Regions from separate parts of the Methylobacterium oryzisoli genome, predicted to be linked through region 1. Evidence: predicted binding sites of a transcription regulator. Region 1 holds the regulator's gene; the other holds the start of a gene.
What was found. The regulator PhoB, encoded in region 1, activates phosphate uptake and scavenging genes when phosphate is short. The targets are predictions, from matches to a motif close to TGTCATNNANCTGTCAT.
Positions count from the first base shown of each region.

Region 2: a site for PhoB is predicted at 7,387-7,403, ahead of ACKUB9_RS06895 (alkaline phosphatase). Genes of this name have one in related genera too.

Region 1 is NZ_JBKIBX010000040.1:41,064-56,798, forward strand. Features, by position in the region: gene ACKUB9_RS27125 (patatin-like phospholipase family protein) at 1-811, shown strand, start outside; gene ACKUB9_RS27130 (LLM class flavin-dependent oxidoreductase) at 825-1,814, opposite strand; gene ACKUB9_RS27135 (hypothetical protein) at 2,022-2,636, shown strand; gene ACKUB9_RS27140 (transcriptional regulator) at 2,629-2,982, shown strand; gene ACKUB9_RS27145 (di-trans,poly-cis-decaprenylcistransferase) at 3,043-3,744, shown strand; gene ACKUB9_RS27150 (gamma carbonic anhydrase family protein) at 3,807-4,340, shown strand; gene ACKUB9_RS27155 (ferritin-like domain-containing protein) at 4,371-4,880, opposite strand; gene ACKUB9_RS27160 (flagellar biosynthesis repressor FlbT) at 5,046-5,450, opposite strand; gene ACKUB9_RS27165 (flagellin N-terminal helical domain-containing protein) at 5,618-7,774, shown strand; gene phoB (phosphate regulon transcriptional regulator PhoB) at 7,928-8,629, opposite strand; gene phoU (phosphate signaling complex protein PhoU) at 8,655-9,374, opposite strand; gene pstB (phosphate ABC transporter ATP-binding protein PstB) at 9,403-10,215, opposite strand; gene pstA (phosphate ABC transporter permease PstA) at 10,253-11,164, opposite strand; gene pstC (phosphate ABC transporter permease subunit PstC) at 11,183-12,157, opposite strand; gene pstS (phosphate ABC transporter substrate-binding protein PstS) at 12,349-13,386, opposite strand; gene ACKUB9_RS27200 (hypothetical protein) at 13,622-13,879, shown strand; gene ACKUB9_RS27205 (sigma-70 family RNA polymerase sigma factor) at 14,185-14,910, shown strand; gene ACKUB9_RS27210 (hypothetical protein) at 15,078-15,212, shown strand; gene ACKUB9_RS27215 (PAS domain-containing protein) at 15,521-15,735, shown strand, end outside.
Region 2 is NZ_JBKIBX010000005.1:39,864-55,598, reverse strand. Features, by position in the region: gene ACKUB9_RS06925 (TAXI family TRAP transporter solute-binding subunit) at 1-78, opposite strand, end outside; gene ACKUB9_RS06920 (CoA transferase) at 312-1,526, shown strand; gene ACKUB9_RS06915 (TerC family protein) at 1,539-2,219, opposite strand; gene ACKUB9_RS06910 (SLC13 family permease) at 2,481-3,902, opposite strand; gene ACKUB9_RS06905 (GntR family transcriptional regulator) at 4,056-4,709, shown strand; gene ACKUB9_RS06900 (hypothetical protein) at 4,743-4,973, opposite strand; gene ACKUB9_RS06895 (alkaline phosphatase) at 5,212-7,293, opposite strand; gene ACKUB9_RS06890 (DUF5872 domain-containing protein) at 7,450-7,989, opposite strand; gene argC (N-acetyl-gamma-glutamyl-phosphate reductase) at 8,179-9,126, shown strand; gene ACKUB9_RS06880 (pilus assembly protein TadG-related protein) at 9,808-11,061, shown strand; gene serS (serine--tRNA ligase) at 11,162-12,472, shown strand; gene surE (5'/3'-nucleotidase SurE) at 12,472-13,233, shown strand; gene ACKUB9_RS06865 (protein-L-isoaspartate O-methyltransferase family protein) at 13,243-13,890, shown strand; gene ACKUB9_RS06860 (peptidoglycan DD-metalloendopeptidase family protein) at 14,023-15,492, shown strand; gene ACKUB9_RS06855 (TspO/MBR family protein) at 15,550-15,735, opposite strand, start outside.

The sequences.
Region 1 (15,735 bases):
GCGGGCGCCTCACGCCCCCCTGCGGCTGCGCCAGGTCTATAACGGCCTGCACTCGGTCCTGGCGCTCGCCGCCGGGCGGCCGACCATTTTTCGGCACCGCTTCCCCGGCCTGTGGTCGGTGCTGCCCTGGATGCCCAACGATGTCGCCCTCTACGACCTCGGCCCCTTGCGCGAGACGCTCCTGCGGATGGTGGATTTCGAGCGCCTGAACCGCGCCGACCCGCCGCTCGCGGTCTGCTGCGTCGATATCGAGACCGGCGAGGAGGTGGTGTTCGACACCGCCCGCGGGCCGCTCGCGCCCGAGCACCTGCTCGCGAGCGCCTCCATCACGCCGGCCTTCCCGCCGGTGGAGATCGACGGGCGCCTGCTCTGCGATCCCGGCTACACCAACAACCTGCCGGTGGACCTCGTCCTCGCCGAGCCGACCGCGCAGGATCGGCTCTGCGTGGCCGTCGAGCTGTTCAGCCTGCGGGCGCCGCGTCCGCGCTCCCTCGACGCAGTGCTGGAGCGCACCCACGACCTCGTCTTCGCCAGTTCCAGCCGCCGCACCATCGCGGCCCTGGAGCGCACCTACGCGCTGCACGCCCGGCTCGATCCGGAGGGGTCCCGCGCCACGCTCTTGCACGTGGCCTACGAGGCTCAGGCCGACGAGGTCGCGGGCAAGACCCTGGACTTTTCGCCGGCCTCGGTCGGCGACCGCTGGGCCGCCGGCGCCCGCGACATGGAGCAGGCTCTCGTGCGCCTCGACGCCGCGCCGCCGGGCGGCCGCTTCCGGTATCTCTCGGCGCACGCGGAGGCCCGGACGGCCTGAGCGCCGGCCCGCCTCACGCCTCCTCGGCCAGCCCGAGCTGCGAGCGGAGCGTGCGCCCCGCATAGGCGCCCGGCATCAGCCCGCGGCGGCGCAGTTCCGGCACGAGGTCGTCCACGACCTCGTCGAGGCAGGCGGTGAGGGGCGGGATCAGCAGAGCGAAGCCGTCGCAGGCGTCCTCCTGCCACCACGCCTCCAGGGTGTCGGCGACCGCGCAGGGTGGACCGAGAACACGCAGGGGCGCCGACGCGGCCTCCGGACCGGGACGGGCGGCACCGGCCTCGATGCGCCGCGCCTTGTCGGCAGCCTCGGCCTCGCTCGCGGCCAGCACCAAAGCCGCCTTCTGCAGCACCCGCAGCGCATCCGGCGCCCGGCCGAGGGCGGTCGCCTGCGCGGTCAGCTCCGCGCGGATCGCACGCGCCGCGTCGCGCTCCGGCGCGTCCATCACCACGAGGTCGGCCTGCGCCGCGGCGAGGCGGCGCGCCTCGGGGCTCGCCGCGTCGAGCACGATCACCGGGTGCCCGCGCCCGGGCTGCGGCGTCTCGGCCGGCGCCGCCCAATGTCGCCACAGGCCGGTGACGACCTGCAGGAACTCGGCGGCGCGCGCCACCCGGGCCTCCGCCTCCGCCCCGTCCTCGGCGCCGCCCGGCGCCGCGGCGAACCAGCCGGCGCGCCCGCCGGTGAGCCGGTCGAGAGACGCGAACTTGCGGGCGACGTGGGCGGGCTCGACCAGGCCCGCGGGCGCGGGGGCGATGAGGCCGAGATGCTCGGTGGCCATGGCCAGTGCCGGCAGCAGGGTGAGCGGATCGATCCCCGCCGGGGCCGCCCCCGGCGCCTCCGCCACCAGGGCGGCGTCGAACACGCCCCGCTCCAGCGTCCGGGCCACGCGGGCGAGGTGATGCAGCGTGAAATCCGCGTCCGGCCCGCCGGGGCCGCGCCGCCCGGCCCCGGCCTCCAGGCCGGCCGGCCGCAGGATCGCGACGAGGTGCAGGCGGGACGAGGTCATCGCGGCAGACCCTTGGCGGCGCGAGCCCTTGGCGGCGCGAGCCGACCGAAGCCTGCGTCCGCGGCCGTGCAGCGTCAACGGGTGAATCCCCTTGCGCAGGCCGCCGGTTCAGGCATACTTTGCGCTACAAAGTTTTCGGAGAGCATCCGGCGCCATGTCCACGATCATGCAACACGGCTTGAGGCGCCGGTCGGCGGGACCCGCTCCATGACGCCCGAGCGGGACCTCGACCGGGCGCTCGCCGACATCGTGGCGATCCGCAGCCAGATCGCGCGCGACACCCATTTCCGCGGCCTCGGCCCGGCCACCATCGCGGCCACGGGAATCCTCGCGCTCGGCGCCGCTTGCGTTCAGGCGGTCTGGTTCTCCGGCAGCGGGCCGCTCGCCTATTTCGGGCTCTGGATCGCGGTGGCGGCCGTGGCCTGCGGGCTGATCGGCGCCGAGACGGTGATGCGGGCGCGCCGGATCCATTCCGGCTTCGCGGACGCGATGATCCTCGCGGCCATCGAGCAGTTCCTGCCCGCCTTCGCGGCCGGGGCGCTGGTGGCCCTGGTGCTGGCGCGGCTCGCCCCCGAGAGCCTGTGGCTGCTGCCGGGCCTGTGGCAGGTCTTCGTGAGCGTCGGCCTGTTCGCGGCCGCCCGCACCCTGCCCCGGGGCGCCTCGCTCGCGGCGGCGTGGTACCTGCTCGCGGGCCTCGCGGTCATCGCCGCCACGGCCGGGGCGCCCTCCCTCTCGCCCTGGGCCATGGGCCTGCCCTTCGGCATCGGGCAGGTGCTGCTGGCCGCCATCCTCCACCTCGCGCCGCGGGACGCCGATGACTGAGCCGAGCGGCCGCTTCTCCTACGAGGGCCTCGACCGGGTGATCCACGAGAAGGCGCGCCTGGGCCTGCTCACCTCGCTGGCCACGCACCCCGACGGCCTCGTCTTCGCCGACCTCAAGCACCTGTGCGGCCTCACCGACGGCAATCTCAGCCGGCACCTGCAGGTGCTGCAGGAGGCCGGCCTCGTCGAGATCCGCAAGGGCTACGCCCGCAACCGCCCGCAGACCGTCTGCTGCCTGACCCCGAGCGGGCGGCGGCGCTTCCTCGATTACCTCGCGGTGCTGGAGCAGGTGGTGCGGGACGCCGCCTCCGCCGCCGAGCCGGCCCTCAGCACGCGCCCGACCTGATCCCCCTCCCGGCCGCCTCCCGCCCCGCGGGACACGGCGGCTCCGCCTGGAGACTTTGTGATGCAAAGTTCTTGTGACCGCCGTCCCGGGCTGCACGTCGCGGCGATCATGGACGGCAACGGGCGCTGGGCCAGCGCCCGGGGCCTGCCGCGCACCGCCGGGCACCGGGCGGGCGTCGAGGCGATCCGGCGGGTGGCCGAGGCCGCCCCGGACCTCGGCATCGGCACGCTGACTCTGTTCGCCTTCTCGTCCGACAACTGGCGCCGGCCGCCCGGCGAGGTGGCGGGCCTGATGGGATTGCTGCGCCGCTACCTGCGCCACGAGACCGGGCGGCTCGCCCGGACGGGAACACGGCTCACGGTGATCGGCCGGCGCGACCGCCTGCCGGCCGGGCTGCCGGCCGCGCTCGATCGGGCCGAGGCCGAGACGGCCGGGGGCGAGCGGCTGCACCTGCGCATCGCGGTGGATTACTCGGCCCGCGACGCGATTCTGGCCGCGGCCGCGGCGGGACCGGCGGACAACCGCGAGGCCTTCGGGCACCGCCTCTCGGGCGGGGTGCCGGACGTCGACCTCATGATCCGCTCAGGGGGCGAGAAGCGGCTCTCGGACTTCCTGCTCTGGGAATGCGCCTACGCGGAACTGCACTTCAGCGACCGGATGTGGCCGGATTTCGGGGCCGAGGATCTTGCCGGGGCGCTGCGCGACTTCGCGGCGCGCGAGCGGCGCTTCGGGGGCCTGGGCCCGGTGCCGGCGGCGGCCTGAGGCGGGCTGCGGCGGGAGCGCGAACCCGCTACAGAGGGGGACCGCAACGCCGCGAGACCGCCATGCCGCTCTACGCCCTCGACGACCACCGCCCCCACCTCGCCGATCCCGAGCGCGTCTGGATCGCGCCGGACGCGCACGTGATGGGCCAAGTCGAACTCGGGCTCGACGTGAGCATCTGGTTCACGGCCGTGCTGCGCGGCGACAACGAGCCGATCCGCATCGGCGCGCGCACCAACGTCCAGGACGGGGCGATGCTCCACACCGATCCGGGCTTCCCGCTCGACATCGGCGAGGACATCACCATCGGCCACCACGCCATCGTGCACGGCTGCACGGTGGGCGCGAACTCGCTCATCGGCATGGGGGCGACGCTGCTGAACGGCGCCCGGATCGGCCGCAACTGCATCGTCGGCGCCAACGCCCTCGTCACCGAGGGCAAGGTCTTTCCCGACAACAGCCTCATCGTCGGCGCCCCCGCCAAGGTGGTGCGCAGCCTGGACGAGGCGGCCGCCGAGGCGCTGCGCACCTCCGCGGCCCGCTATGTCGCCAATGCCCGCCGGTACGCCGCGGGGCTCAGGCGCATCGACGGCTGAGGCGGGGACCCGGCGGCCGGGCCGGCCGGCTCAGCGGTCGGCCTTGCCGCCCGAGACGGTGAGTTCGAGGTAGCGCCGCGTGGTCGGCTTCACGAGGTCGGCGACGGTCTGGGCCATCGCCAGCTCCTCCTTGAGGGATTGCTGGAAGCCGGTGATCGGCCCGGTCTGGCCGGCGGCCTCCGCGATGGTGATGAGGGAATCGTAGGCCGCCGCCTCGTAGTTCTCGAAGGCCCGGTTGGCGAAGGCGTTCTTCAAGATCTCGTCCTGGGCGGGCGCATGGGCGAGGGCCGCCAGGTTCCCCATCAGGCCCAGCACGCCCTCCTTGAGCGCCGAGGGGCTCTCGCCGAGGGCGGAGAGGGCTTCTTCCAGGCGGTCGCGCTGGCCGTGGGTCTCGGTGATGTGCCGGCGCAAAGCCGCGTCCATCTCGGGGTAGCGCTCCAGGCGCTCGACCTGCCGCTCCATGATCTGCAGGGCCTGCAGTTCGAGGGCGTGCGTGTTCTTGAGCGCGGTCACGTAGAGCGAGCGGAGATCCTCGGCCATCCGGTCAGCCTCCTGGGTCTGGGGTGAAGTGCTGGCCCAACGCACCGCCGCGAGGCTGGTTCTGACGAATACCCCTACTGAGACAAAGTATCTGCGCCGCGCGCGAACCCGCCGGCGCCCTCCCCTGCCGGGGAGGCGCGACGGGTCGGCCGCCCCGAACGCCCCTCAGGCGGCGTCGCCGGCCGCGGCGTAGCGCTCGTGCAGGGCCCGCTCGTGGGCGACGAGGTCGCGCGCACGCTTGAGGGCGCGGTGGTACTGCTTGGCGGCGACCTCGTCCTGAATGGCCAGGATGTACGGCGCCGAACTTGGCATCGCCTTCAGGATCTCGGTGGATTGCCGCACCAGCAGGTCCTCCACCTCCAGCGGATTGTCGGCGAGGTAGATCACCTGGAGGGTGACGCAGAGGCGCTTGCAGGCGGTGTCCGCCTCGCTCTCGCGGATGATCTCGCTCTCGCGCAGGAAGCGGCAATGCGTCTCGATCAGGATGTCGGCGGCCCGGTCGCCGTTGCGGATCGCCGCGCCGTTGATGATCAGGCGCTCGTGGGGCTTGAGGTTGATGCGCAGCGGCATGGCGGGTCCTCTCTCAGACGGCGCCATCCTGCATCACGATTCGTTAAGGTTCTCGCAAAGGCACGGGTGTTTGGGAGATCGGTTTAAGGCCGCCGCAAGATTTGGGGGCGCAGGGTCGGCCCGTCGTCAAAATGACGTACGCGAAAGATCGAAAAAGGATCGACCCCATGGCCTCCAGCATCACGCTGTCCGCCGCGACGCGCCAGAACCTGCTCTCGCTCCAGGACACCGCCAACCTCCTCTCCACCACCCAGTCCCGCCTGTCGACCGGCAAGAAGGTCAACTCGGCGCTCGACAACCCGACTAACTTCTTCACCTCGCAGAGCCTGACGGCGCGGTCCTCGGACCTGTCCAACCTGCTCGACGGCATCTCGAACGGCGTCCAGACCATCCAGGCCGCCAACCAGGGCATCACCTCGATCCAGAAGCTGGTCGACTCGGCGAAGTCCACGGCCAACCAAGCGCTCGCCGACAAGAGCGCCACCACGAGCGGCCAAGCGGCGGCGGCGGCGTCCGTCAGCGGCAGCAAGACCTTCCAGGGCCTTGCCGGGACGGCGGACGGCACGCAGGATTTCTCCAGCGTCGCCAAGGACGGCTCCATCGACCTCTCGCTCGACGGCGGCAAGACCTATACCACGATCCGTCTGGATTCCGAGACCCTCGCGAGCACGGCGAGCGATCTGACGAAGGTCACGGCGGATCAGGTCGTCAAGGCGATCAACAACCAGATCACCGGCAACTCGGCTCTCAAGGGCCAGGTCTCCGCGTCGGTGGCGTCCGACGGCCGCATCACCTTCTCGACCACCAGCACCGGAGCGACCCAGCAGCTCAACGTGCGGGGTTCGGGCAGCGCGACCTACGACATCGGCTTCGGCAAGGGCAGTTCCCAGACGGGCGCCAGCGTCTCCGGCACGGCCGCCACCTTCACGGCTGGTGCCGTCACCGTGGGCGCCAACCAAGCCACCTTCACCATCAACGACGGCAACCAGTCCCTCGACATCACGATCGACTCCAGCAGCCTGGACGCGGCCGGCGTCGCGCTCGGGGCCGCCGCGACGACCGACGACCGGTTGGCCGAGGCGATCCAGCGCAAGCTCAACGACGCCGGCATGGCCGTCGACGTGAGCCTCGCGGGTAGTCCGAACACCAACCTGAAGTTCACCTCCCGCGACGTCGGCTCGACATCGACGCTCACGATCGTGAACAAGACCTCGACCCTCGACATCGGCTTCGGCACGGCTGCCGGCGGCAACGGCACCAGCGTCGCCGGGACCGGGACGGCCGCGACCGGCCTCTCCTCCGTCGGCTCTGACGCCACGGACGGTTCGGCCAAGGCCGCACTCACCGGCTCCAAGGTCATCGCTGCAGCCACCGGCGGCCCGCCGGCGACCGCAGGCGGTCTCGACTTCAGTGCCGCCAACGATGCCTCGTTCACGCTGCAGCTCGGCTCCGGCCCGGCCAAGAAGATCACGCTGAACAACTCGACCATCCTGTCGACCTCGGCGGGCAAGGCGTTCACCAGCGCCCAGGACGTCGCCGACACGATCAACGCGGCCATCAAGGCGGATACCGGCCTCGCCGGCAACGTTCTGGCCAGCGTGGACGCCAACAACAAGCTCGTCGTCAGCACCACGGCGGCGGGCTCGACTCAGAAGCTCACGATCACCGCAGCGCAGGGCACGACCGTCGCCAACAACCTCGATATCGGCTTCGGCACCCAGACCTCGACGATCAACGGCACGGCCACCAACACGGCGGTCGCGCTGACCTCGTCGGGCAAGGACAGCACGGGCTCGACCAACTCCACCCGGCAGTCCCTGGCGCGGCAGTTCAACGAGCTCTTGAACCAGATCACCCAGCAGGCCAAGGACTCGAGCTACAACGGCGTCAACCTGCTCTGGCGGAGCGGCGACGATGCCAGCGAGAACACCCTGCGGGTGACGTTCAACGAGAACGGCTCGTCGAACCTCGACATCAAGGGCGTCAAGCTCGACGCGGACGGCCTCGGCCTCACCTCGGTGACCGGCGGCTTCCAGTCGGACGACGAGATCAAGGCGACCCTGAGCGCGATCACCTCGGCGACCAGCACGCTGCGCTCCCAGGCCTCGACCTTCGGCTCGAACCTCTCGGTGGTGCAGAACCGTCAGGATTTCTCGAAGAACCTGATCAACATCCTCGACACCGGCTCGGCGAACCTGACCAACGCCGACCTGAACGAGGAGGCGGCGAACTCCCAGGCCCTGTCGACCCGCAACTCGCTGGCGATCTCGGCCCTCTCGCTCGCCAACCAGTCCCAGCAGGGCATCCTGCAGCTCCTGCGCTGATCGGTTCGGACGAATCTTGAGACACGAGCGGCCGGGGCGCGAGCCCCGGCCGTTCCTCGTCGTGCGGCAGGCGCTGGATCGTGCGGCGAAGCCGATGGCGGCCCGGCGCGGGCGCGCCGCTTCCCTCATCGGACGATCGGCCGGATCCGCAGATTAGAGGGCGCCCGCGAACATCTCGTCGAAGGAATAGCCGGAGCCGCGCACGGTGCGGATCGGGTCGGGGCTGCGCGCGCGGTTGATGGCCTTGCGCAGGCGGCCGATATGGACGTCGACCGTGCGCTCGTCGATGTAGACGTCGTGACCCCAGACGCCGTCGAGGAGCTGCTCGCGGGAAAACACCCGGCCGGGGCTCTGCATCAGGAATTCGAGCAGCTTGAACTCGGTCGGGCCGAGGTGGAGTTCGCGGCCCTCCCGGCGCACCCGGTGGCTGACGCGGTCGAGCTCGATGTCGCCCGCCACCAGGAGATGCGCGACGTGGGCGGGCTTGGCGCGCCGCAGCAGGGCGCGGACCCGCGCCAGCAGCTCGGGCACGGAGAACGGCTTGACGATGTAGTCGTCGGCGCCGGTGGCGAGCCCCCGCACCCGGTCGCCCTCCTCGCCCCGGGCGGTGAGCATGATCACCGGCAGGCGCTCGGTCTCGCGCCGTGCGCGGATGCGACGGCACAGCTCGATGCCGGACAAGCCCGGCACCATCCAGTCGAGCAGGACGAGGTCCGGCACCTGCTCGCGCAGGCGCAGGTCGGCCTCGTCGCCGCGGGCGACGGCATCGACCTCGAAGCCCTCGGCTTCGAGGTTGTAGCGCAGGAGGAGCGTCAGCGGCTCCTCGTCCTCGACGATCAGGATGCGGGTGGACATGCCTGCTTCTCGGGGCGGGGCGGTCTCACGCCTCCGACCCGGCCGACACCGTGGCGTAGTTCGAGGCGTCGTTCTTCGGACGGTCGGTGGGCAGCGTCTCGCCGGTGACGAGATAGTGGATCGTCTCGGCGATGTTGGTGGTGTGATCGCCGATCCGCTCGACGTTCTTGGCGCAGAACAGGAGATGCGTGCAGAAGCTGATGTTGCGCGGATCCTCCATCATGTAGGTCAGGAGTTCGCGGAACAGCGAGGTGTAGAGCGCGTCGATGCCGCCGTCCCGCTGCCAGACGTCGTGGGCGGCCTTGGTATCCTGCGTGGCGTAGGCGTCGAGCACATCCTTGAGCTGCTCCTGCACGAGCTCGCTCATGTGCTGCACGCCGACGACGATCTTCTGCGGCTGCACTTGGTCGCTGATGGCGACCACGCGCTTGGCGATGTTCTTGGCGAGGTCGCCGATGCGCTCGAGGTCGCCCGAGACGCGGATGGCCGAGATGGTCTCGCGCAGATCGATCGCCATCGGCTGGCGCCGGGCGATGAGCAGGATCGCCTTCTCCTCGATCTCGCGCTGGAGCACGTCGAGGCGCTGGTCGGCCGCGATCACGGCCTGGGCCAGGGTCGCGTCGCGGCGCACGAGCGCGATGCCGGCATCCGCCATCATCTTCTCGGCGATGCCGCCCATCTCGGCGATGCTGCGGCGCAGGTTCTGCAGGTCCGTGTCGTAGGACGTCACGATATGGTCGGACATGGCATGGTCCCGGTACGCGAGAGGGGGATCAGCCGAAGCGGCCGGTGATGTAGTCCTGGGTCTGGCGCTTCGTCGGGTTCATGAACAGGCGGTTGGTGGGCCCGTACTCGATCAGCTCGCCGAGATACATGAAGGCGGTGAACTGCGAGATGCGCGCCGCCTGCTGCATGTTGTGGGTGACGATCGCAATGGTGAACTCGGAGCGCAGCTGCTCGATCAGCTCCTCGATGCGCCCGGTCGAGATCGGATCGAGGGCCGAGGTCGGCTCGTCGAACAGGATCACCTCGGGGCGCTGGGCCACCGTGCGGGCGATGCAGAGGCGCTGCTGCTGCCCGCCCGACAGGCCCATGCCGGATTGCCGGAGCTTGTCCTTCACCTCGTCCCACAGGGCCGACTTCCGCAGGGCCTCCTCGACGCGGTTGTCGATCTCGGACTTGGGCAGCCGCTCGTAGAGGCGGATGCCGAAGGCGATGTTGTCGTAGATCGACATCGGGAAGGGCGTCGGCTTCTGGAACACCATGCCGACCCGGGCGCGCAGCTCGTTGAGGTCGATCGACGAGTCGAGGATGTTGCGCCCGTCGAGCAGGATCTCGCCCTCCGCGCGCTGCTCCGGATAGAGGCTGTAGATCCGGTTGAAGGTGCGCAGCAGCGTGGACTTGCCGCAGCCCGACGGCCCGATCAGGGCCGTGACCTGCCGGTCGTGGAAGTTGAGGTCGATGTTCTTCAGCCCCTGGAACGAGCCGTAGTAGAAGTTGAGGTTCTTGACGGCGACGCGGATCGGGGCGGTCTCGTCGGCCTTGCTGGACCCGACGACGGGCGCGGCGGTGGCGGTGGCACTCATCGGTGTTCTCCGGCAGGGGTCGGCGGCATGGGGAGGTTCAGCGGGCCTTGCCGCCGCGCAGGAAGACGCGGGCCGTGATCGACAGGGCGAGGATCGTGACCGTGATGAGGAGCGCCCCGGCCCAGGCGAGCTGGCGCCAGTTCTCGTAGGGCGAGAGGGCGAACTGGTAGATCATCACCGGCAGGTTGGCGACGCCGCCCATCAGGTTGGGGCTGAACCAGGAATTGTTGTTGAGCGCGGTGAAGAGCAGCGGCGCGGTCTCGCCGGCGATGCGGGCGAGCGCCAGCAGGATGCCGGTGACGATGCCGGCCTGCGCGGCCCGCCACGTCACGTGCCGGATCACCAGCGAGGGTGGGGCACCGAGCGCCGCGCCGGCCTCGCGCAGGGGGCCGGGCACGAGGCGCAGCATGTCCTCGGTGGTGCGCACGATCACCGGGGTGGCGATGATGGCGAGCGCCACGCCCCCGGCCCAGCCCGAGTAGCCGCCCATCGTGCGCACCATCACGGTGTAGACGAACAGGCCGATCAGGATCGAGGGCGCCGAGAGCAGGATGTCGTTGAGGAAGCGGATCAGGTCGGCGAGCTTCGAGGTCTTGCCGTACTCGGCGAGGTAGGTGCCCGCCATCACGCCGACGGGCGTGGCCACGGCGATGCCGAGCGCGGTCATCACCAGGCTGCCGAGGATGGCGTTGGCGATGCCGCCGCCTTCCGAGCCGGGACCCGGCGTCGGCTCGGTGAACAGCGCCAGCGAGAAGCCGCGCAGGCCCTCGACGATCAGCATGATCAGGATCGAGCCGAGCACGACCGCGCCGAGCAGGGTCGAGAGCGCGCACAGCAGCTTGAGCGCCCGGTCGGCGTTGCGGCGGCTGGCGCGCACGCGGCCCCAGGCCAGCGCGGCCGGCGCGGCGGCGCCGTGGGCCGCCGGAGCGAGGTTGGTGCGGGCATCCATGACGGGGCTCCTCGGGACTCAGGCCACCTTCACGCGGCGCACCAGCAGCCGGGCGATGATGAGGACGATGAAGGTGACGACGAACAGGATGCAGCCGAGCGCCAGCAGCGCGTGGAGCTGCATCCCGTCCGCCTCGTTGAACTCGTTGGCGATGCGCGAGGCGATGGTCGAGCCCGGATCGAAGATCGAGGCCGAGAGCCGGTTGGCGTTGCCGATCACGAAGGTCACCGCCATCGTCTCGCCGAGCGCGCGGCCGAGGCCCAGCATGATCGCGCCGATGATCGAGACGGAGGCCTGCGGGAGCAGCACGTGGCGCACGACCTCCCAGGTGGTGCAGCCGATGCCGTAGGCGCTCTCGCGCAGAACGGTCGGGATCTGGTCGAGCATGTCGCGGGTGATCGAGGCCACGAAGGGCACGATCATGATGGCCAGGATGATGCCGGCCGTGAGCACGCCGACGCCCGAGGGCACCTGGGCGTACAGGAGCGTGCCGACGATCGGCAGCCCCTCGACGAGGTTCGACACCGGCACCTGGACGAAGCGCGCGAAGAGCGGGGCGAAGACGAACAGGCCCCACATCCCGTAGATGATGCTCGGCACGGAGGCGAGCAGCTCGATCGTCATCGCGACCGGCCGGCGCGCCCAGCCCGGGCAGAGCTGGGTGAGGTAGATGGCGATGCCGAGCGAGATCGGCACGCCGATGAGCAGCGCCAGCACCGCCGAGACCAGCGTGCCGATGATGGCCACCAGGGCCCCGTACTCCTCGCGCCCGACGTTCCAGGCGCTCGACGTGATGAAGCCCGGCCCGAAGGTCTGGAAGGCCGGCCAGCCGCCGTAGATGATCGAGGCCAGGATGCCGGCGAGCACCAGCAGGACGAGGAGCGCGGAGGCATAGGCGGAGAGGTGGAAGATGCGGTCCGCGATCGGACTCGGGGCGCTGCGCGCGCGCCTCGGCTCGGCGGCGAGTGCGACGTTCTCAGACAACGCGACCATCCGGGTTTCCCTTCAGTGAGCTGCCTGTAGCGCGCGAAGCGGGCCGGCGCGAGCGGGAGGTGGGCGGAACAGGGGGGCGGGACGGGGTGGACGGGGCGGGCGATGCCCGCCCCGCCGATGGATTCGCATGGCGATCCGCGCGGCGCCGGGCGGTGGGGGAGGATCCCCGCACCGCGCAGCGCCCGGCCGGCTCACATGCCGAGGACCGGCTTGCCGTCCTTGCCGGTGATCTTCTTCCACTCGTCCTTGACGAGGCCGACCACGGCCTCGGGCAGCGGCACGTAGTCGAGGTCGCTCGCCTGCTTGGCGCCGTTCTTGTAGGCCCAGGTGAAGAACTTCAGCACCTCGGCGGTGCGGGCCGGGTCGCTGGGGCTCTTGGGCACGAGGATGAAGGTCGCGGCGGTGATCGGCCACGCCTTCTCGCCGGCCTGGTTGGTCAGCGCGATGCCGAAGCCGGGCGCCGACTTCCAGTTGGCGTTGGCGGCCGCGGCCTGGAACGACTCGTCGTCCGGCATCGGGAACTTGCCGTCCTTGTTCTGGATCAGCGCCACCGGCAGGTTGTTCTGCTTGGCGTAGGCGTACTCGACGTAGCCGATCGCGTTCGGCACCTGCTTGACGACGGCGGTGACGCCCTCGTTGCCCTTGCCGCCCTGGCCGGCCGGCCAGCTCACCGTGGTGGCGGCGCCCAGCTCCTTCTTCCAGTCGGCCGAGACGTCCGACAGGTAGGTGGTGAAGATGTTCGTCGTGCCGGACGCGTCCGAACGGTAGACCGGGGTGATCGCCGCGTCGGGCAGCTTCACGCCCTCGTTGAGCTTGGCGATCTTCGGGTCGGACCACTTGCGGATCTTGCCCTGGTAGATCTCGGCCAGGACCTCGCCGGTGAGCTTGACCTCGCCCGTCTTGACGTTCGGCACGTTCACCACCGCGACGACGCCGCCCATCACGGTCGGGAACTGAACGAGACCGTCCTTCTCCAGGGTCTCGCCCTTGAGCGGCGCGTCGGTGGCGCCGAAATCGACGGTGCGGGCCTGGATCTGCTTGATGCCGCCGCCCGAGCCGATCGACTGGTAGTTCAGGCCGGTGCCGGTCTCCTTGCGGTAGGTCTCGGCCCACTTGGAATAGACCGGGAACGGAAAGGTGGCGCCGGCTCCCGTGATGTCGGCGGCCGAGGCCGGGACGACCGGGGCGGTCGCGAGCCCGATGGCGAGCGCGAAGGCGAAGGGTTTCACGATGCTCTCCGTGATTCTTGCGGTCTGGCGCGCGGCGGAGCTTGGAGGTCCGGCAAGCCGTCCATCGCCGCGGCGAGCGATAAGCCCGTACGGCGCTGGCCCTATGACAGTTGCGTGACGGATCGATGACACCCGCGGTCCGATCGATGTCGACCGCGAAATCGCATGGGACGGTCTGGGGCCTTCGTGCGTTGATCCGGCAGTGGCAACACGGGAACATCGAGGGTCCCAGGCCGTGCGGAACGCGGACGCGAGAGAGATCGGGAACGGAGAGGATCCGAACCGGGCGGCCCTGCTGGCGCTGCACGCGGAGCGGGAGGCGCTGGAGCGCCGCCTCGCCCTCGCGCGCCAGCAGCGCCTCTACCTATCGGATCCGGCGGCGATCGCGGCGGCGCAGAGCGCCGAGCAGGACCTGCTGGTCCAGCTCGACCGGCTCCTGACCCGGATCCGGGCGGCCGAGTACCGGCACCGGCCGGGCGGCCGCTCCTGGTAGAGCGGCGCGGAGCGCCTGCCGGGGAACCTTGACCGTTTCCGGCCGTTGCCGCTGCGGCGGATCCCCGTGTCGGGGCGCCGCATGGCACGCGTGCGAGAGGGAGAGGCCGATGACGGTCGGGATGGAACGGATCGGGGGCGGCGCCGAGAGGACGGAGGGAGCCTTCGGGGTCCGCTGACCCGCGCCCGCCGCGCGGTGGCGTCGCAGGCCTGGACGGATGCGAATCCGGTTCCCAGCTTCCGCGGCGACGCGCCGATCGCCCCCGGCCCCGCATTGCCGTCATTCGCCAGCCCTGTGAGAGTCGCATGATCTCCAATCCGAACGCCGTCGCCGCCCTGCAGCCCGTGACCAAGCCCGGCCTGCCCGCGACGGTGCAGCATCATCTCGGCCGCCACCTGCGTGACGCCTACGCGTCGATCGAGACGACGATTCCCGAGGCCTTCCGGGCGCTGATCGAGAAGCTCGAGGCCGCCCTCGCCGAGCAGGGCCGCGCGGTAGAGCCGGAGTTCCGCGACGGCCTGCTCTCCGCCCTGCCCTCGCTGCGGGCCTTCGCGCTGTCGCTGACCAACAACGCCGCCCGGGCCGACGACCTCGTGCAGGACACCATCCTGCGCGCGTGGCAGAACCAGCACCGCTTCCAGCCCGGCACCAACCTCAACGCGTGGCTGTTCACCATCCTGCGCAACGCCTTCTACTCCGAGCAGCGCAAGCGCATGCGCGAGGTGCAGGACGAGGACGGCTCCTACGCGGCCCGCCTGTTCACGGCGCCCGACCAGGGCCACCGGCTCGACGTGCAGGACCTGCGCGCGGGCCTCGCCAAGCTGCCGCACGACCAGCGCGAGGCGCTGATCCTGGTGGGGGCCGAGGGCCTGTCCTACGAGGAGGTCGCGCAGATCTGCGGCGTCGCCATCGGCACCATCAAGAGCCGGGTCAACCGCGCCCGCAACCGCCTCGCCGACCTCCTCGGCTACACCGAGGACGACCTCAACTCCGACCGGATGATCCAGTCGGCGATGAGCGAGGGCGCCTAAGCGCGGCCGGACCGCCTGCCTCTCAGCCTGCAACCTGCGCGAGGCCCCCGACCTTAACCGTAGATCGCGTCGGGGGCCGGGCGGCAGCGCACTCAGCACTTCCCGCCCTAGCCTTCCCTAGTGTCAGTGTGTCATGACGGCGGCACCGCTCACGCAGAGTCCGCGCCATGACGACCCTGGCCATGACGAATCCGAAGCAGACGATCGCGCCCAACCGCCTGCAGGCCGTCGCCTACATCCTGGCGACCTTCGCGTACTTCATCGCGCTGATGCAGATCGCGGCGGGCTTCCTCATTCCCTGACTCCGGCCTGCGATGCGCGACCCCGCCCGTGTCCGGAAGGCGCGCGAGAAAGAACCCCGCCGGCGGGGGCTCAGCGGGGTTGATCGGAGTCTCGCTTGTGAAGCGCGCCAATGCTACCTGGGCGCGAGCCATTGTCCAGCCCCCGCGTGCGCCTCTCGTCCACCCGGGGCGGCTCGCCGGGCTCCCACCCCGGGTCGCGGCGGTGCGGGACGACCGCGTGGACGCTCTGTCCCCGCTGACGCTATCGTTCGCCGGCTCGGGCTCGCGGCCCGGACCAGACCGGCACTCACCCCCTGTCGGGCCCCATCATGAACGCCCCTCCGGAGCCGCTCACCAGGGACGACGTGGCCTTCTCGTCGGGCCAGTTCCTGCGCCTCTTGGAGAGCATCGGCCTCACCGGCACCTGGAGCTGGCGCTTCGCCGGGGACGAGCACCGGTGGACGGCGGGCCTCTTCCGGATCCTGGGTCTGGAGCCGGGCGATCTGCGGCCGGGTTACGAGAGCTTCGTGAGCCTCATCCATCC
Region 2 (15,735 bases), on a different contig from region 1:
CGCCCGGGGCGCCCCCACCGGCCAGAGCGGAACGGCCATCGCCATCGCGGCGGTGATGGACAGCCAATGTCTCAGCATGACGGGTCCTGCCCTTCCGGGATCCGCGGGTGCCCGGCCGGGCGCGCCGGGTGATCGTAGGCGCAGAGGGCGGGCGAGCGAAGCACCGATGGCGCCGCGGCTTGAACGACATCGTCGCGTCCCGCCGGCCCCAACTGGCGGGCCTGCTATCCATCCGCGTTCGCCCTCCGTAAGCTCGGGCGGCGCGCCCGCGGGGCAGGACCGCACGACCGGCGGCGCGCGGGGAGGTCGGCATGGTCAAGATCCTGGCGGGGCTGCGCATCGTCGAGGGCTCGGCCTTCGTCGCCGCGCCGCTGGCCGGCATGACGCTGGCGCAGATGGGCGCGGACGTGATCCGCTTCGACCGCATCCGCGGCGGGCTGGACCACGCCCGCTGGCCGGTGACCGATCAGGGCCGCAGCCTGTTCTGGGCCGGGCTGAACAAGGGCAAGCGCAGCCTCGCGGTCGACATGTCCACCCCGCGCGGACAGGAGGTGGTGACCCGCCTCATCTGCGAGCCCGGCGAGGGCAAGGGCATCTTCCTCACCAACCTGCGCGTGCGCGGCTGGATGGATTACGACACGCTCCGGCAGCACCGGGAGGACCTGATCATGATGTCGGTCACCGGCGACCGCCACGGCGGGCCGCAGGTGGACTACACGGTCAATCCCGCGGTGGGCTTTCCCCTCGCCACCGGGCCGGAGGGCTCGACCGAGCCGGTGGGGCACGTGCTGCCGGCCTGGGACTGCATCACCGGCCAGCAGGCGGCTTTGGGCATCCTGGCGGCGGAGCGCCACCGCCGCCTGACCGGCCGCGGCCAGGTGGTGGAACTCGCGCTCAAGGACATGGCGCTCGCCATGCTGGGCAATCTCGGCCTCATCGGCGAGGTGACGGTGAACGGCACCGACCGGCCCAAGGTCGGGAACGCGCTCTACGGCGCCTACGCGCAGGACTTCGTCTGCCGGGACGGGGAGCGCGTGATCGTGGTGGCCCTGACCCCGCGGCAGTGGGACAACCTGCAGTCGGCGACCGGGACCAAGCCCGCGATGGACGCGCTCGCCGCGCGGCTCGGTGCCGACCTGCGGCAGGAGGGCGAGCGCTACCACCACCGCCACGCCATCACGGCGGTGCTGGAGCCCTTCTTCGGGGCGCGCCGGCTCGACGAGTTCGCGGGCGCCTTCCAGGCCGCCAGCGTCACGTGGTCCCGCTACCGCACCTTCCGCCAAGTCGTGGAGGAGGACCCGGACTGCTCGACCGACAACCCGATGTTCTCGCACCTGGAGCATCCGGGGATCGGGTCGTACCTCACCCCCGGCAATCCGATCGTCTTCTCGGACGTGGAGCGCGTCGCCCCCCGGCGCGCGCCGAGCCTGGGGGAGAACACCGACGAGATCCTGGCCGAGATCGGCTACGGCGACGCCGAGGTCGCGCGCCTGCACGACGACGGCATCGTGGCGGGGCCGCGCTGATCCCGCCCGCGCTCAGGACAGACCGCTGGATCCCATGACGCTGCTGACGACCGGCCAGACTTCGAGGAAGCCGCGATAGATCATGTCGAGGGCCACGTAGAGGATGATGGCCAGACCGACGTAGGCGATCCAGTGGTACTTCTGCAGCAGGCGGGCGATGAAGCTCGCAGCGATCCCCATCAGGGCGATCGACAGGGCGAGGCCGAAGACGAGGACGGCCGGGTGCTCGCGCGCGGCCCCCGCCACGGCCAGCACGTTGTCGAGGGACATCGACACGTCCGCCACCACGATCTGCCACGCCGCCTGTCCGAAGGTCTTGCGCGGGGCATGCTCGGCGATCTGACCGTCCCGGTCGAGGTCGCGGTCCTCCAGGGCCTCCTCGGCTTCGAGGTCCAGCTCCGCGTGGCCCGCCCGCAGCTCGCGCCACATCTTCCAGCAGACCCAGAGCAGCAGGATGCCGCCGGCCAGGAGCAGGCCGACGATGGCCAGCAGCTGGGAGACCAGCCCGGCGAAGATGATGCGCAGCACCGTGGCGGCCACGATCCCGATCAGGATGGCCTTGTTGCGCTGCTCGCGCGGCAGGCCCGCCGCCGCCAGGCCGATCACGACCGCGTTGTCGCCGGCCAGGACCAAGTCGATCATGATGACTTGGAGGAAGGCCGAGAACGCTTCGGCCGTCAGGAGTTCGCTCATGACGAGAGCCCCCGCGGGAGGCCGTGCTCGGAGATGGGGTACGACATGTCTCGGGAGACCCTCGTGCTCGCCGGCAGCCGCGCGGATGCGGACCGGTTCCTGACTGACGCGCCTGCCTGGGGCGAGCCTTGCCCCCGGTCGCCCCAGAAAAGGGCAGCTTTGCGGCTCCGCCGCATTCATCGCGTGGACACCGGTCCGGCGGCCGCGGCGATGCGGGCGTGAGAGTCCTCGGGCCGCCGGGCGGCCCGAGGACGGCTCGGCTCAGATGACGATGAACAGGAGCCACACCACGACGGGCGCCACGACCGTCACCAGGGCGCCGTAGCCCATCAGCTTGCGGAAGAAGGCATCCCGGTCGACGCCCTTGGCGGTGGCGAGCACGATCGCGCCGTTGGTCGAGAAGGGGCTCACGTCCACGATCGTGGAAGACACCGCCATCGCGCCGATGAAGCCCACCGGATTGACGCCCGTGCCGGCCTGCAGGAATGGCACCGCCAGGGGGATGAGGGAGCCCAGCACCGCCGTCGAGGAGGCGAAGGCCGACACCACCGCCCCGATGAAGCAGAGCAGCAGGGCCGCCATCATCGGCGAGGCGAGACCGGCGACGCTGTTTCCGACGAACCCGATCGTGCCCATCTTCTCGAGCACGAACACGTAGGTGCTCACGCCGGTGATCAGCATGATCTCGGGCCAGCTCACCTGCCCGATCGCCCGCTTCTGCAGGTTCGGCGCCATCAGCGACAGGACGAGCCCGATGGTGATCGAGACGAAGCCGATATCCAGGTTGAAGGCCAGGACCAGCACGGCGAGCGCGACCAGCCCGACGAGCGTCAGCACTTGGTAGATCCGCGACCCGCCGGTCGCCTCCGCCTCGGGACGGCCCTCGGCGAGCGGATCGTCGAGGCCCTGTTCCAGCTTCCGCTCCTCGGTGAACGCCTCGGCCTCCGCGTCCCCGAAGGCCTGGGGTCCGCGCTGGGGCTGGGTCACCCGGACGTGCGGGACCTCCACGCCGCCGGACACACCCGCGACCGCGGCCTTCGCCCCCATCAGCCTGCGCCCGCCCATGAGGAAGAACAGCAGGACCGAGACGGCGAGGTTCACGCCGAGGCTCGCGAAGAACGTGAAGAGCTCGTTGAGCGGAAGGCCGGCCTTGGCCACGACCGTGTTGGTGATGCCGCCGTAGATGCTGATCGGCGAGAAACCGCCCCCCTGCGCGCCGTGGATGACGAGCAGGCCCATCAGCAGCGGGTTGATGCCGTAGCGGGCGGCGAAGCCCAACGCGATCGGGGCGATGATCGCGACGGCGGCCGGACTGACGGCGCCCACCGCCGTGAGCGCTCCGGTGATGCCGAACATGATCCACGGGATGGCGGCGAGGCGGCCCCGCACGGCCTTGACGGCGAGCTGCACCAGCCAGTCGATGGTGCCGTTGTTCTGCGCGATGGCGAACAGGTAGGTGATGCCGACGAGCGTCAGGAAGAGGCCGCCGGGAAACCCCGCGATGATGTCCTTGGTGCTCATGCCGGCCGCGAGCGTGCCGACCAGGAAAGCGCCGACGAAGGCCAGCACCCCCATGTTGACCGGCCAGATCGTGGCCACCACGAACATGGCGCAGAGCGCGTAGATCGAGATCAGGTGAGGCGTCACGCGTGTTTCCTCCGAGTGTTCGGCCGCAGCGCTCATCGAGGCCGCCCGACGGGGGGCTTGGATGCCTCCCTCGCTTTGCCGGTCTTGTAGCCGAACGGTACGCAGAAACAAGCGTCTTGTATACAAGAAAGGCGTTGAAGGATTACGGCGGCAGCCCTATGGTGGCCGGCGCCCCTCGAAGGATGAGCGATGCGCCGCGCCGAAGCGCTCCGGGATCAGCTTGAGCAGGACATCGTGACCGGCCATTTCCGGCCGGGCGATCGTCTGGACGAGCAGAGCCTCGCCGCGCGCTTCGGGGTCTCGCGCACGCCGATCCGCGAAGCCCTGATGCAGCTCGCCTCGACCGGCATGGTGGAGCTGCAGCCGCGCCGCGGCGCGTTCGTGGCCTGCCTCACCCTCAAGGCGGTGGTCGAGCGCTTCGAGACGATGGCGGCGCTGGAGGGCATGTGCGGGGCGCTCGCCGCGCGCCGGATCACCGAGGAGCAGCGCACCCGACTCGTCGAGGCGCACGAGGCCTGCGTGGAGGCGACCCGGAACGGCTGCGCGGACACCTACTACTACGCGAACGAGCGCTTCCACGGCACCGTCTACGAGGCCTGCCACAACCTCTACCTCGCCGAGCAGGCCCGGCAGCTCCACACCCTGCTGAAGCCGTATCGCCGGCTCCAGCTGCGCGCGCGGCACCGCGTCTCCCAGTCGCTCGCCGAGCACGCGCAGATCGTGGAGGCGATCACGGCCGGCGATTCCGCCCAGGCGGAGCATCACCTGCGCGAGCACATCCTGATCCAGGGCGAGCGCCTGAACGACTTCATCAGCAGCTTCGGCACCGCCGACGTCGCCTGAAGGCCGGGCCGGCAGCGCCGGCCCGCACCGCCGCTACCGAACGGGAACGCCGAAGCGCCAGGACAGCGCGTGCTCCGGCTCGGGGCTCACCCGGGTGCGGGCGGACGCGAACGACCGGGCCGCCTCGAACCGCAGCCGCGCGCGGTGCGTCGCCGCGACCGCGGCGAGGATCCGCCGCATCAGCGCGACGGGCGCCGCCGGGCGGGCGTGCCGGTCGTCGGCACGACGGGGCGAGAGAGTCTGTGAGGGGATGCGGGAGGCCATGATTCAACTCCGGAGCGATGGCTCGGCGGTTCAGGCGTTCCCTCGTCCCCTCATATGGGGATGGTCTGCTGCGCTGCAACATGGCGCGCGGGCGGCGGTCGGATCGGCGAAGGTTTTTCGGGGCTTCGGACTCGCCCCGGCGGCCTGCCCGGCCGCATCCGGCTTCGCTATGCGCCGCTCGTGAGCGGCGCCGCGTCGTGCAGCATCGCTGGCCGCAGCCAGCGATGCCGGGCTGGCCTCAGCTGAACGAGAAATTGGCCGCCGTGAGGCTGGCGAGCGCGACGTTCTGAACCGTCAGGCTGGAATCGGGCGCCACCGTGATGACGACGTCGCCCCCCTGCTGGGCGCTCGCGGCCTGGACGGCGGCGAACGAGCCGAACACCCCCGAATTGAAGGCGATCACATCGCGCTCCGCGCCCGCGACCGTGAAGTCGCGGATCACGTCGCGGCCGTCGCCGCGGCCCACCGCGAAGGTGTCGCCGCCCGCCCCGCCCATCAGGAGGTCGTCGCCGGCATTGCCGAACAGCAGGTCGCTGCCCTCCTCGCCGTAGAGGGCATCGTTGCCGATCCCGCCCGACAGGTAGTCGCTGCCGCTGCCCGCGCCGAGGAAATCGTCGCCCTCCTCGCCGAACAGCTGGTCGTTGCCGGCGCTGCCGAACAACGTGTCGTTGCCGAGATAGCCCCGCACTTGGTCGTTGCCGAGGCCGCCATCCACGCGGTCGTTGCCGGCATCGCCGAACAGCACGTCGTTGCCGGCCGCGCCGTCGAGGGTGTCGTCGCCGCCCAGGCCGCGCAGCACCTCGTTCGCGGCGCTGCCGGTGATCCCGTTGTTCTGGTCGTTCACCTGGACGGCGCTGAGGCGCACCTGATCCAGCAGGTACTGGCCGACCTCGGCCTGGTCGGTGAAGGCCTGCCCGCTGCCGGCCACGACCTGGCCCTGCGCGTTGCGCACCACGTCTTGGTCGTCGGCCAGGGAGACGAGTTGCCCGGCATTCGCCCCGGTGGTCAGGAGCGGGACGATCTGGTTCGAGTGGTTGTTGCTGAACCAGCGGTATTCCGGCACGCCGTCACGGTCGCGGTCGGGCTGCACCGGCTGGAAGGGGATCGTCGCGCCTTCCGGCCCGAACAGCAGGTGGTCATGGTCGGCGGTCACGATGACGAGGGTGTCCTCCATCGTGGCCCGGCTGTCGGGCGAGTTGACCCAATCCATCACCGACTTCACCGCATCGTTGAAGTCGACGTACTCCTCGATCATGCGGCCGAAATTGTTGCCGTGCATGGCGCGGTCGACGGCGCCGCCCTCGATCGAGACGTAGAAGCCGTCCGGATCGACGTTGAGCCGGTTGAGCGCCGCGAGCGACAGCTCGGACAGGGTCGGCGAACTCTCCAGGCGCGGCACGCTGAACGGGATCTCGGTGGCGCCGGCGGGCGCGGCGCCCGAGCGGTAGTAGTTGGTGCCCGTGAACGCCTGCGGCACGATGGCGAGCCGCTCGCTGGTCGGCGTGCCCGTCGCGGCGGCCTGGATGGAGGCGCGGTCCTGCAGCAGCGTCCAGCTCTGGCCGTCGTCGGAGCGGAAGGTGTCGTTCTTGAGCGCGGCCCAGAGGTCGGCCCCGATCCACTGGTTGTTGGGGGTCGCGACGCGCCTTCCGTCGTCGTTGAAGTCCGGGTTGCCCGTGCCGGCGATCACGTCGAGCACGCCGTGCTCGAACATCTCCTGGGCGATCTGGTTGGCGTTGGCGCGCGCGACGTTGTGGGCGCCGCCCGTGGCCGCCGGCGTCGCGTCGCTGAGCTGGACCGTCGAGACCACGCCCGTCGCCTTGCCGAGGGACTTGGCGACCTCCGCGAGCGTGGTCTCGGTGAGGCCGCTGCCGTCGACGTTGACGGCGTTGTTGTAGCTCTTCTCGCCGTTGGTGAGGGTGCTCGCCGTGTTGGCCGAATCCGGAGCGGTGGCGCGGTTCCACTCGTAGCCGTCGAAGGCCCGCAGGTAGCCGGCGCTGTTGGTGCCGGCCACGGGGTCGAAGTCGTAGTTCTTCGCCGGGTCGTAGACGGCGTTCGGATCCTGCGCGAGGCCCGCGAGGCCCGCGATCGGGGCGTTGCGCGTCGAGAGCGGGTAGACCGACTGCGCGGTCGCCTGGAAGCCGGGCCCGTCCGTCACGAGGCCGTTGGCGCCGCCCGAGCCCCGGCGGGGGTCGTTGGCCGCCAATCCGTTCAAGTAGAGCCGGGTCGCCTCGAGCGTATTGGCTCCGGCACCGTCGGCGATCATCACGATGACGTTCTTGATCGGGCTCGCCGTCCCGGCAGCCGAAACCCCTGCAGCCATAGCCATGTCCCCCAGCAGAGCATCCGCTGTCGCGAGGCGTTGGACCGGCCTTCGCCTGGAAACAGTCCGGCAATACTCCCCTGGAGATCGCTTGCGACGGCGTGATGACAGGAGCCGCGGGCGGGCGGCGGGCGCCCGATCCTCGCGTGGCGCTGCTCAGGCGCCGAGGGCGCGCTCCAGCTCGCCCTTCGACATCCGGGAGCGGCCCGGGATGTCGCGCTCCCTGGCCCTGCGCATCAAGTCGGCCTTGGTGGCGCCCGTCGCGGAGCCCTTGTGGGCCGGTCCGGATTTGCGGGCGGAGGCTGTCTTGGCGGAGGCTGTCTTGGCGGCGACGTCCTTGGGCTGCCGCGAATGCTGCCGGCCCTTGGCGCTGTCGGCGCGCTTCTTGGCGGTGGTGCGCCGGTACTCCGCGTCGCTCAGGTGCTCGCGGGCCGCCTTGGGCAGGTAGCGCTCGCCGGTCTGGCCGCTCTTGGCGCCCGATTGCGTGCCCCATTCCTCGTCGGTCCACTGCTTGAGGTGGTTGTCCGAGGACTTCTTGCCCTCGTAGCCGCCGCCCTCCTCTTTGTATTCCTGGACGGCCATCTGGGCCTTGCGGGCCGACCATTGTCCGGGCTTGCCGCCCTTGGAGGAGCGCGTGACCTGCGCCTTCACCTTGTCCCAGAGCTTCGGATCGGTCTTCTTGGCTGTTCCGGCCATCGCGCCCTCTCTCGGTCTCGTCCTCTGTCGATCGTGGCCCACCAACAGGGGCTCGCGCGCCGGGGTTCCGCAGGGGGCGGCCCGCTCGACGGGCCACCACCTTGGACCAGGCGGTTGACTCGGGCCGTGACTGCCCGCATCCACCCCGGGTCGCGGCGCCGCAGCAGCGCCCGCGCGGAGCCTAAGACCATGACCAGAGACACCCTGCAGCGCCCGAGCGTCTTCATCGACGGCGAGGCCGGCACGACCGGTCTCGGCATCCGCGAGCGCCTGGAGCGATTCGACGACATCCGCCTGCGCTCGATCCCGCACGAGGCGCGCAAGGACCCGCAGGCGAAGCGCGCGCTCCTGGCCGAGGTGGACCTCGTGGTCCTGTGCCTGCCGGACGACGCGGCGAAGGAAACCGTGGCCATGGCGGACGGCCTGCCCGGGGGCGGCCCGCGCATCCTCGACGCCAGCACGGCGCACCGGGTCGCGCCGGGCTGGACCTACGGATTCGCCGAGATGACGCGCGGCCAGCGCGCGGCCCTGCGCGCCGCGCGGCGGGTCGCCAACCCGGGCTGCTACCCGACGGGCGCCATCGCGCTCCTGCGCCCGCTCGTCGAGGCGGGGCTGATCCCGGCCGACTTCCCCATCAGCATCAACGCGGTCAGCGGCTACAGCGGCGGCGGGCGCAAGATGATCGAGGATTACGAGGCGGGCACCGCGCCGGCCTTCCAGCTCTACGGGCTCGGCCTCGCCCACAAGCACCTCGCCGAGACGCAGGCCTACAGCGGCCTCACCCGGCGCCCGATCTTCATCCCGTCGGTCGGCAACTTCCGGCAGGGCATGCTGGTGTCGATCCCGCTGCACCTCGACGCGCTGCCGGGCCGCCCCGCGGCCGGCGACCTCGAAGCGGCGCTCCAGGCGGCCTACGCGGGCGAGACGCTGGTGCGCGTGGTGCCGGGCGCGGAGGACGGCGCCCACCGCGAGCGCCTGGAGCCGGAGGCGCTGAACGACAGCGACCGGCTGGAGCTGCGGGTGTTCGGCTCGGACGTGCACGCCCACGCGGTGCTCGTCGCGCGCCTCGACAACCTCGGCAAGGGCGCCTCCGGCGCCGCGGTGCAGAACCTGCGCCTGATGCTCGACCTCGAGTGAGGGCGCGGCGGCTCTCCCTCGCGCGCTCGCCCTTCGCATGGCTGTCCGGGGACAATCGATGGCGCGGGGAACCCCTCTCCCGTGCGGGAGAGGGGCAGGGGTGAGGGTCCCGGGAGGGGGCAGCAAGACGTCTCGACGCTGTCGCTACCAGCACTGACGTCAGCAGCTGATTCTGAACCCTTCCGCTCCCCTCACGACGCTCCACGCATCACTACGGCACCCTCCCGGGACCCTCACCCCTGCCCCTCTCCCGCACGGGAGAGGGGTTCCCGCGCCATCCTTGTCGAGGATTGTTCCCCGGACAGGCCTACCCCTTCGGGAGCCCGAGACGTCGGAGAGCCGCCCGCCCTGCACAGACGAGACCGCCGCCCGGACGGTGTGGGCGCGGGGATCGTCTCGGGCTGCGACGCGATCGATGCCCTCCTCGGACGCGGATGGGCGCGGGCGCTCGACGGCCGCTCGCTCAACGCCATGGCGGTCCGCGCGCAGGACTGGACGGTCCACGGGCCACTGGGCCCGCTGAAGCCGGTCGCCGCTGCGGGATCGCGGCAGCATCCCGCTAACCCTTCGGACGCATGGCCGTGCCCGCCACCGACCGCATTGGCGATGGCGTAAGCATTACTCCCCCACGGTTTCGCAGTGCAGACGGGTGGGGCAATGGCGCGGCGGATGGGCTGGGGCTTGCGGCGGGGACGGGCTTTCGGGGCCGACACCGCCGGCGGCGTGATGGTGGTCTTCGCCCTGCTGGCCCCCGTCCTCCTGGGCGCGGCCGGCACGGCCGTCGACTACGCCTCGTGGACGCGCCAGCAGGCGCATCTGCAGGCCGCCGCCGACGCCGCCGCCCTCTCGGCCGCCCGGGAATTGTCGGTGAGCACGGCGGATCTCCGCCGGGTCGATGCGGTCGCCCGCAGCATCGTGCTGGCGCGCCTCGACGCGGCCGGGCTCCGGCAGGTCCCGATCGTGGCGGCGGCGCTGCCGGACGCCGCGTCCGTGCGGGTGGAGGTGCGCATGCCCCGGCAGGACAGCTTCGCGGGCCTGCTCGGCGTGGCGTCCGGGGATCTCGCCGCCGACGCCACCGCCATCCTGAGCGGCCGGCGCAAGCTCTGCGTGCTCGCCCTCGACGCCGCCGCGGCCGAGACCGTGCACCTCAAGTCGAATTCCTGGCTCACGGCGCGGGACTGCGACGTCCACTCCAACGCCCGGCACGCGGCCGGCGTCGCCAGCGACAGCGGCATCCAGGTCACGGCCGCCAAGGTGTGCTCGGCCGGCGGCTTCTCCGGCCAGGGCTCCTTCCGGGGCAGCCGCATGAGCGATTGCGCGGCGATCCCCGATCCGCTCGCCGGCCGCGCCGCGCCCGCGTCCGGCCCCTGCCTGCCCGGCACCTCCGTGATCGACCGCGGCACGCCCGGCAGCCGCCACCGCGTGCCCGCCGGGACCTATTGCGGAGGCCTGTTCATCGGCGGCAACTCGGTGGTGACGCTCGAACCCGGCACCTACGTGATCAGCGGCGGGCCGCTCGTCATCGATTCGAACGCCGACGTGGCCGGCGACGGCGTCGGCTTCTACCTCACCGGTGCGAACGCCCGGTTCCAGTTCCTCAGCAATGCCAGGGTCGACCTCGACGCGCCCACCGGCGGGCCGCTCGCGGGCCTGCTGTTCTACGAGGACCGCGGCGCCGGCGAGATGCGCGAGCACGAGATCAAGTCGAACTACGTCTCCAACATGACCGGGACGATCTACCTGCCGAAGGGCCGCCTCGTGGTGGACGCGACGAACGAGGTGGCGCAGCAATCGCACTTCACCGTCATCGTCAGCCGGCAGATCCGGCTCACCGCCAACCCGAAGCTCGTGGTGAACGCGAATTACGGCCTCACCAGCGTGCCGGTGCCCAAGGGGCTCGGCCCGATGGACGGCGAGATCCGGCTGGCGGAGTGAGCGCGGGGCCGCCCACCCTTGTCGCGGGCCGGGCGATGCTGCAAAGCGTCGTCGCCTCTCCCAGGGCGGTCCGGCGGACCGCCAGATTCGGGCCCGTGACATGCACGACATCCGCGCCATCCGCGAGACTCCGCAGGCTTTCGATGAAGGCCTGCGCAAGCGCGGGCTGGAGCCGCTCTCGCCCGCGCTGATCGCCCTCGACGATGCCCGCAAGGCCGCGGTCTCGGCCGCGCAGGCGGCCCAGGAGCGCCGCAACGCCCTCTCGAAGGAGGTCGGCGCGGCCAAGAAGGCGAAGGACGAGGCGCGCGCGCAGGGCCTGATGGCCGAGGTGGCCCGCCTCAAGGACGAGGCCCCCGCCCTCGACGCGGCCGCCGACGAGGCCAAGCGCAAGCTGGACGAGGCGCTGGCTGCGATCCCCAACACCCCCAAGCCCGATGTGCCCGTGGGCGCCGACGAGCACGGCAACGTCGAGTACCGGCGCTTCGAGGGGCGCGGGCGCCAGGAGAGCGGGCGCCAGCACTTCGAGATCGGCGAGGCCTCCGGGCTGATGGACTTCGAGGCGGCGGCCAAGCTCTCGGGGTCGCGCTTCGTGGTGCTCAAGGGCCATCTCGCCCGGCTGGAGCGGGCGCTCGGCCAGTTCATGCTCGACCTGCACACCACCGAGCACGGCTACACCGAGGTCGCTCCCCCGCTCCTCGTGCGCGACGAGGTGATGTTCGGGACCGCGCAGCTGCCGAAATTTCGCGAGGATCAGTTCGCGGCGCTGCCGGGCTCCCTCGACCCGCAGGCCGGGCCGACCCGCTGGCTGATCCCCACCGCCGAGGTTCCCCTCACCAACCTCGTGCGCGAATCGATCCTCGCCGAGGACGAACTGCCCTTGCGCTTCACCGCGCTCACCCCCTGCTTCCGGGCCGAGGCCGGGGCGGCGGGGCGCGACACCCGGGGCATGCTGCGCCAGCACCAGTTCACCAAGGTCGAACTCGTCTCGATCACCACGCCGGACCAGTCCGCCGAGGAGCACGAGCGCATGCTGGCCTCGGCCGAGGCGGTCCTGAAAAAACTCGACCTGCCCTACCGGGTGATGACGCTGTGCACCGGCGACATGGGCTTCGCCGCGCAGAAGACCTACGACATCGAGGTCTGGCTGCCGGGCCAGCAGACCTACCGGGAGATCTCGTCCTGCTCGGTCTGCGGCGACTTCCAGGCCCGGCGCATGGAGGCGCGCTTCCGCCCCCGCGAGGGCAAGGGGGTGCTCCCCGTCCACACCCTCAACGGCTCGGGCGTGGCGGTCGGCCGCGCGCTCATCGCCGTGATGGAGAACTACCAGAACCCGGACGGCAGCGTCACGGTACCGTCCGCGCTCGCGCCCTACATGGGCGGCCTCACCCGGATCGAAGGACCGAACAGCTGATGCGCATTCTCGTCACCAACGACGACGGCATCCACGCGCCGGGGCTGAAGGTCCTGGAGGAGATCGCCCGCGAGATCTCGGACGACGTCTGGGTCGTGGCGCCGGAGACCGACCAGAGCGGCGTCTCGCACTCGCTCTCGCTCAACGATCCCCTGCGCCTGCGCCGGATCTCCGAGCAGCACTTCGCGGTGAAGGGCACGCCCTCCGACTGCGTCATCATGGGGGTGCGCCACATCCTCAAGGAGCGGGGTCCCGACCTCGTGCTCTCGGGCGTCAACCGCGGTCAGAACGTCGCCGAGGACGTGACCTATTCGGGCACCATCGCGGGGGCGATGGAGGGGACGATCCTGGGCGTGCGCTCCATCGCCATGAGCCAGGCCTACGGGGCGGGCGGGCGCGCCAACGTGAAGTGGCACACGGCCGCCCATCACGGGGCGCGCACGGTGCGGCGCATCCTGGAGGCCGGGATCGAGCCGGGCATCCTCGTCAACGTCAACTTCCCGGATTGCGAGCCGGACGCGGTGCAGGGTCTCGCGGTGGTGGCGCAGGGCATGCGCAACCAGCAGCTCCTCGCCATCGACGAGCGCCTGGACGGGCGCGGCAACCCGTATTTCTGGCTCGCCTTCGCCAAGGCGCGGTTCGAGCCGGCCAACGGCACCGACCTCAAGGCCATCGCGGAGGGGCGCATCTCGGTCACGCCGCTGCGCCTCGACCTCACCGACGAGCCGACGCTGACGCGGTTCGCGCAGGCGCTCGGCTAGCCCCCTCCCGTGCGCCAGACCCTCGGGGCGGTGGAGGCCGCCGCCTTCGTGCTGGCCTTGCGCGCCCGCGGGGTCCGCGACCCGGCCGTGCTCGGCGCGATGGAGCGTGTCCCGCGCGAGCGCTTCGCCCCGCCCGCCCTGCGCGCCTGGGCCCGCCGCGACCTCGCGCTGCCGCTGCCCTGCGGCCAGACCATGACGGCCCCGAGCGTCGTCGCGGCGATGCTCACGGCCCTCGATCCGCCGCGGGGCGCGCGGGCGCTGGAGGTCGGCACCGGGTCGGGCTACGCCACCGCCCTGCTGCTGCGCCTCGGCTGCGCCAGCGTCGAGAGCCTGGAGCGCTACGCGGGCCTCGCCGAGGCGGCGGCGCGGCGCCTCGACGCCGAGGGCTTCGCGGCGGCGTCCGTCGTCCACGCGGACGGCTGCGCGCCAGGCGAGGGCGCGTTCGACCGCATCCTCGTCAACGGCGTCGTGCCGGCCCTGCCCGACGCGCTGCTGGCGCGCCTCGCCCCCGGCGGCCGGCTCGTCGGCGCCGTCGCGGGGGCGGGCGGCGCCCGGCTCGCGGTGGTGGAACGGGGCGAGGAGGGCTTTGGCCGGCGCCAGCCGGAACCCGCCCTGCGGCTCGCCCCGCTCACGCCCGGCCTCGCCGAGACCCTTTGAATCGGCCGCGCAACCTTACTGCTGATCCCGCACCCGCAACGGAAGCTTAACCTGAATAGGATTTGAATTCCCTTCATCGGGTTGCGTGTATGTGCGGGTGCGTCGATGCGGGATCGTGCGGCTGGGAACGGGATGCGGACGCTGTCGCGCTTCGCTCTCATCGGTCTGATCGGGGGTGCGTCGGCAGCCTGCAGCTCCGACACACTGCGTCTGGGTGATCCGTTCACGAACCCGTTCTCGGCCAGCACGGCGAGCACGGAGCCGGGCGCCACCGGCAGCCTGCCCGAGGGCGAGGCCGTCGCTCCGCTGCGCTCCTCGCCGATCCGCTCCGAGGCGCTGCCCGCGCCGGGCGCCGGCCCGATGCCGCTCTCCGGCCGCGCCGCTCCGGCGCCCCAGAGCGCCCCCCAGAGCCCGCGCGTCATCGCCTCGACGGCGCCGGTCACCAGCGCCGCCGGCGGCTGGACCGCGCGGGGCGGCACGACCATCACGGTCGGCCCGGGCGACACGCTCAACCAGCTCTCGACCCGCTTCGGCGTGCCGACGAGCGCGATCCTGTCGGCCAACGGCCTGTCGGGCGCGAGCCAGGTCACGCCCGGCCGGCAGATCGTGATCCCGGTCTACGACGCGGGCGGCTCCGCCGCGCTGACGCCGCGCGCCGCCCCGGCGGCGCCCCAGCCCCGCATGGTGCTGCAGCAGCCCAAGCCCGAGCCGCGCAAGATCGAGATCAGCAAGCCGGAGCCCACCCGGGTCGCCTCGCTGGAGCCGACCCGCAAGGTCGCCGAGGCGCCCGAGCGCAAGGCGCCGGTCCGGCCGGGGCAGGCCACGCCCGCCCCCGTGAAGCCCGCCGCCGCCGAGCGGGCCGCCAAGCTCAACACCCGGCCGGCCGAGCCGGTCCGGACCGCGAAGGCCGAGGTCAAGGAGGTGAAGCCCGAGCCGAAGAAGCCCGCCGAGAAGGTGGCGGCCAAGCCCGAGCCGAAGCCTGAGCCGAAGTCCGTCGCCAAGGTCGAGCCCAAGCTCGAAGCGAAGAAGCCCGTCGAGAAGGTCGCCAAGCTCGAAGCTCCGAAGGTGAAGCCCGAGGAGCCGAAGGCTGAGGCCAAGAAGGCGGTCGAGGCCAAGCAGCCGGTCGAAGCCAAGAAGCCCGCCGAGGCGCCGAAGGTCGAGGCGGCCAAGCCCGAACCCAAGGTCGAGGTGGCCAAGGCCGAGCCGAAGCCCGAGCCCGCTCCGGCCCCCGAGGAATCCGCCTTCCGCTGGCCGGCCCGCGGCCGAGTGATCGCCGGCTACGGATCGAGCGGCAACGAGGGCATCAACATCGCGCTGCCCGAGGGCACGCCGGTGAAGGCCGCCGAGGAGGGCACGGTCGCCTACGCGGGCAGCGACGTGAAGGGCTACGGCAAGCTGGTACTGGTGCGCCACGCCAACGGCTACGTCTCGGCCTACGCCCATAACGGCGAGATCGAGGTGCGCCCCGGCGAGAAGGTGAAGCGGGGCCAGACGATCGCCAAGTCGGGCTCGTCCGGCAACGTGACCTCGCCGCAGCTCCACTTCGAGATCCGCAAGGGCGCGACCCCGGTCGATCCGATCCCGCGCCTCGCGAGCAACTGAGACCCCGGCATGACCGAGAAGCCCCCTCCCCAGAGGGGGCTTTTTCGCATTCCGGGGTCAGTTCATCCGCCACACCGCCGCGTTGACCAGCGTCGCGTAGGAGACCCAGGCGGCGTAGGGCAGGAGCATCAGGGCAGCGGGCCGGTCGAGGGGCCAAAAGAGCCGGATCGTCCACAGGATCATCACCAGGAGGGCGACGATCACCACGAGCCCGCCCAGGATGTCGTGCGCGCCGAAGAACAC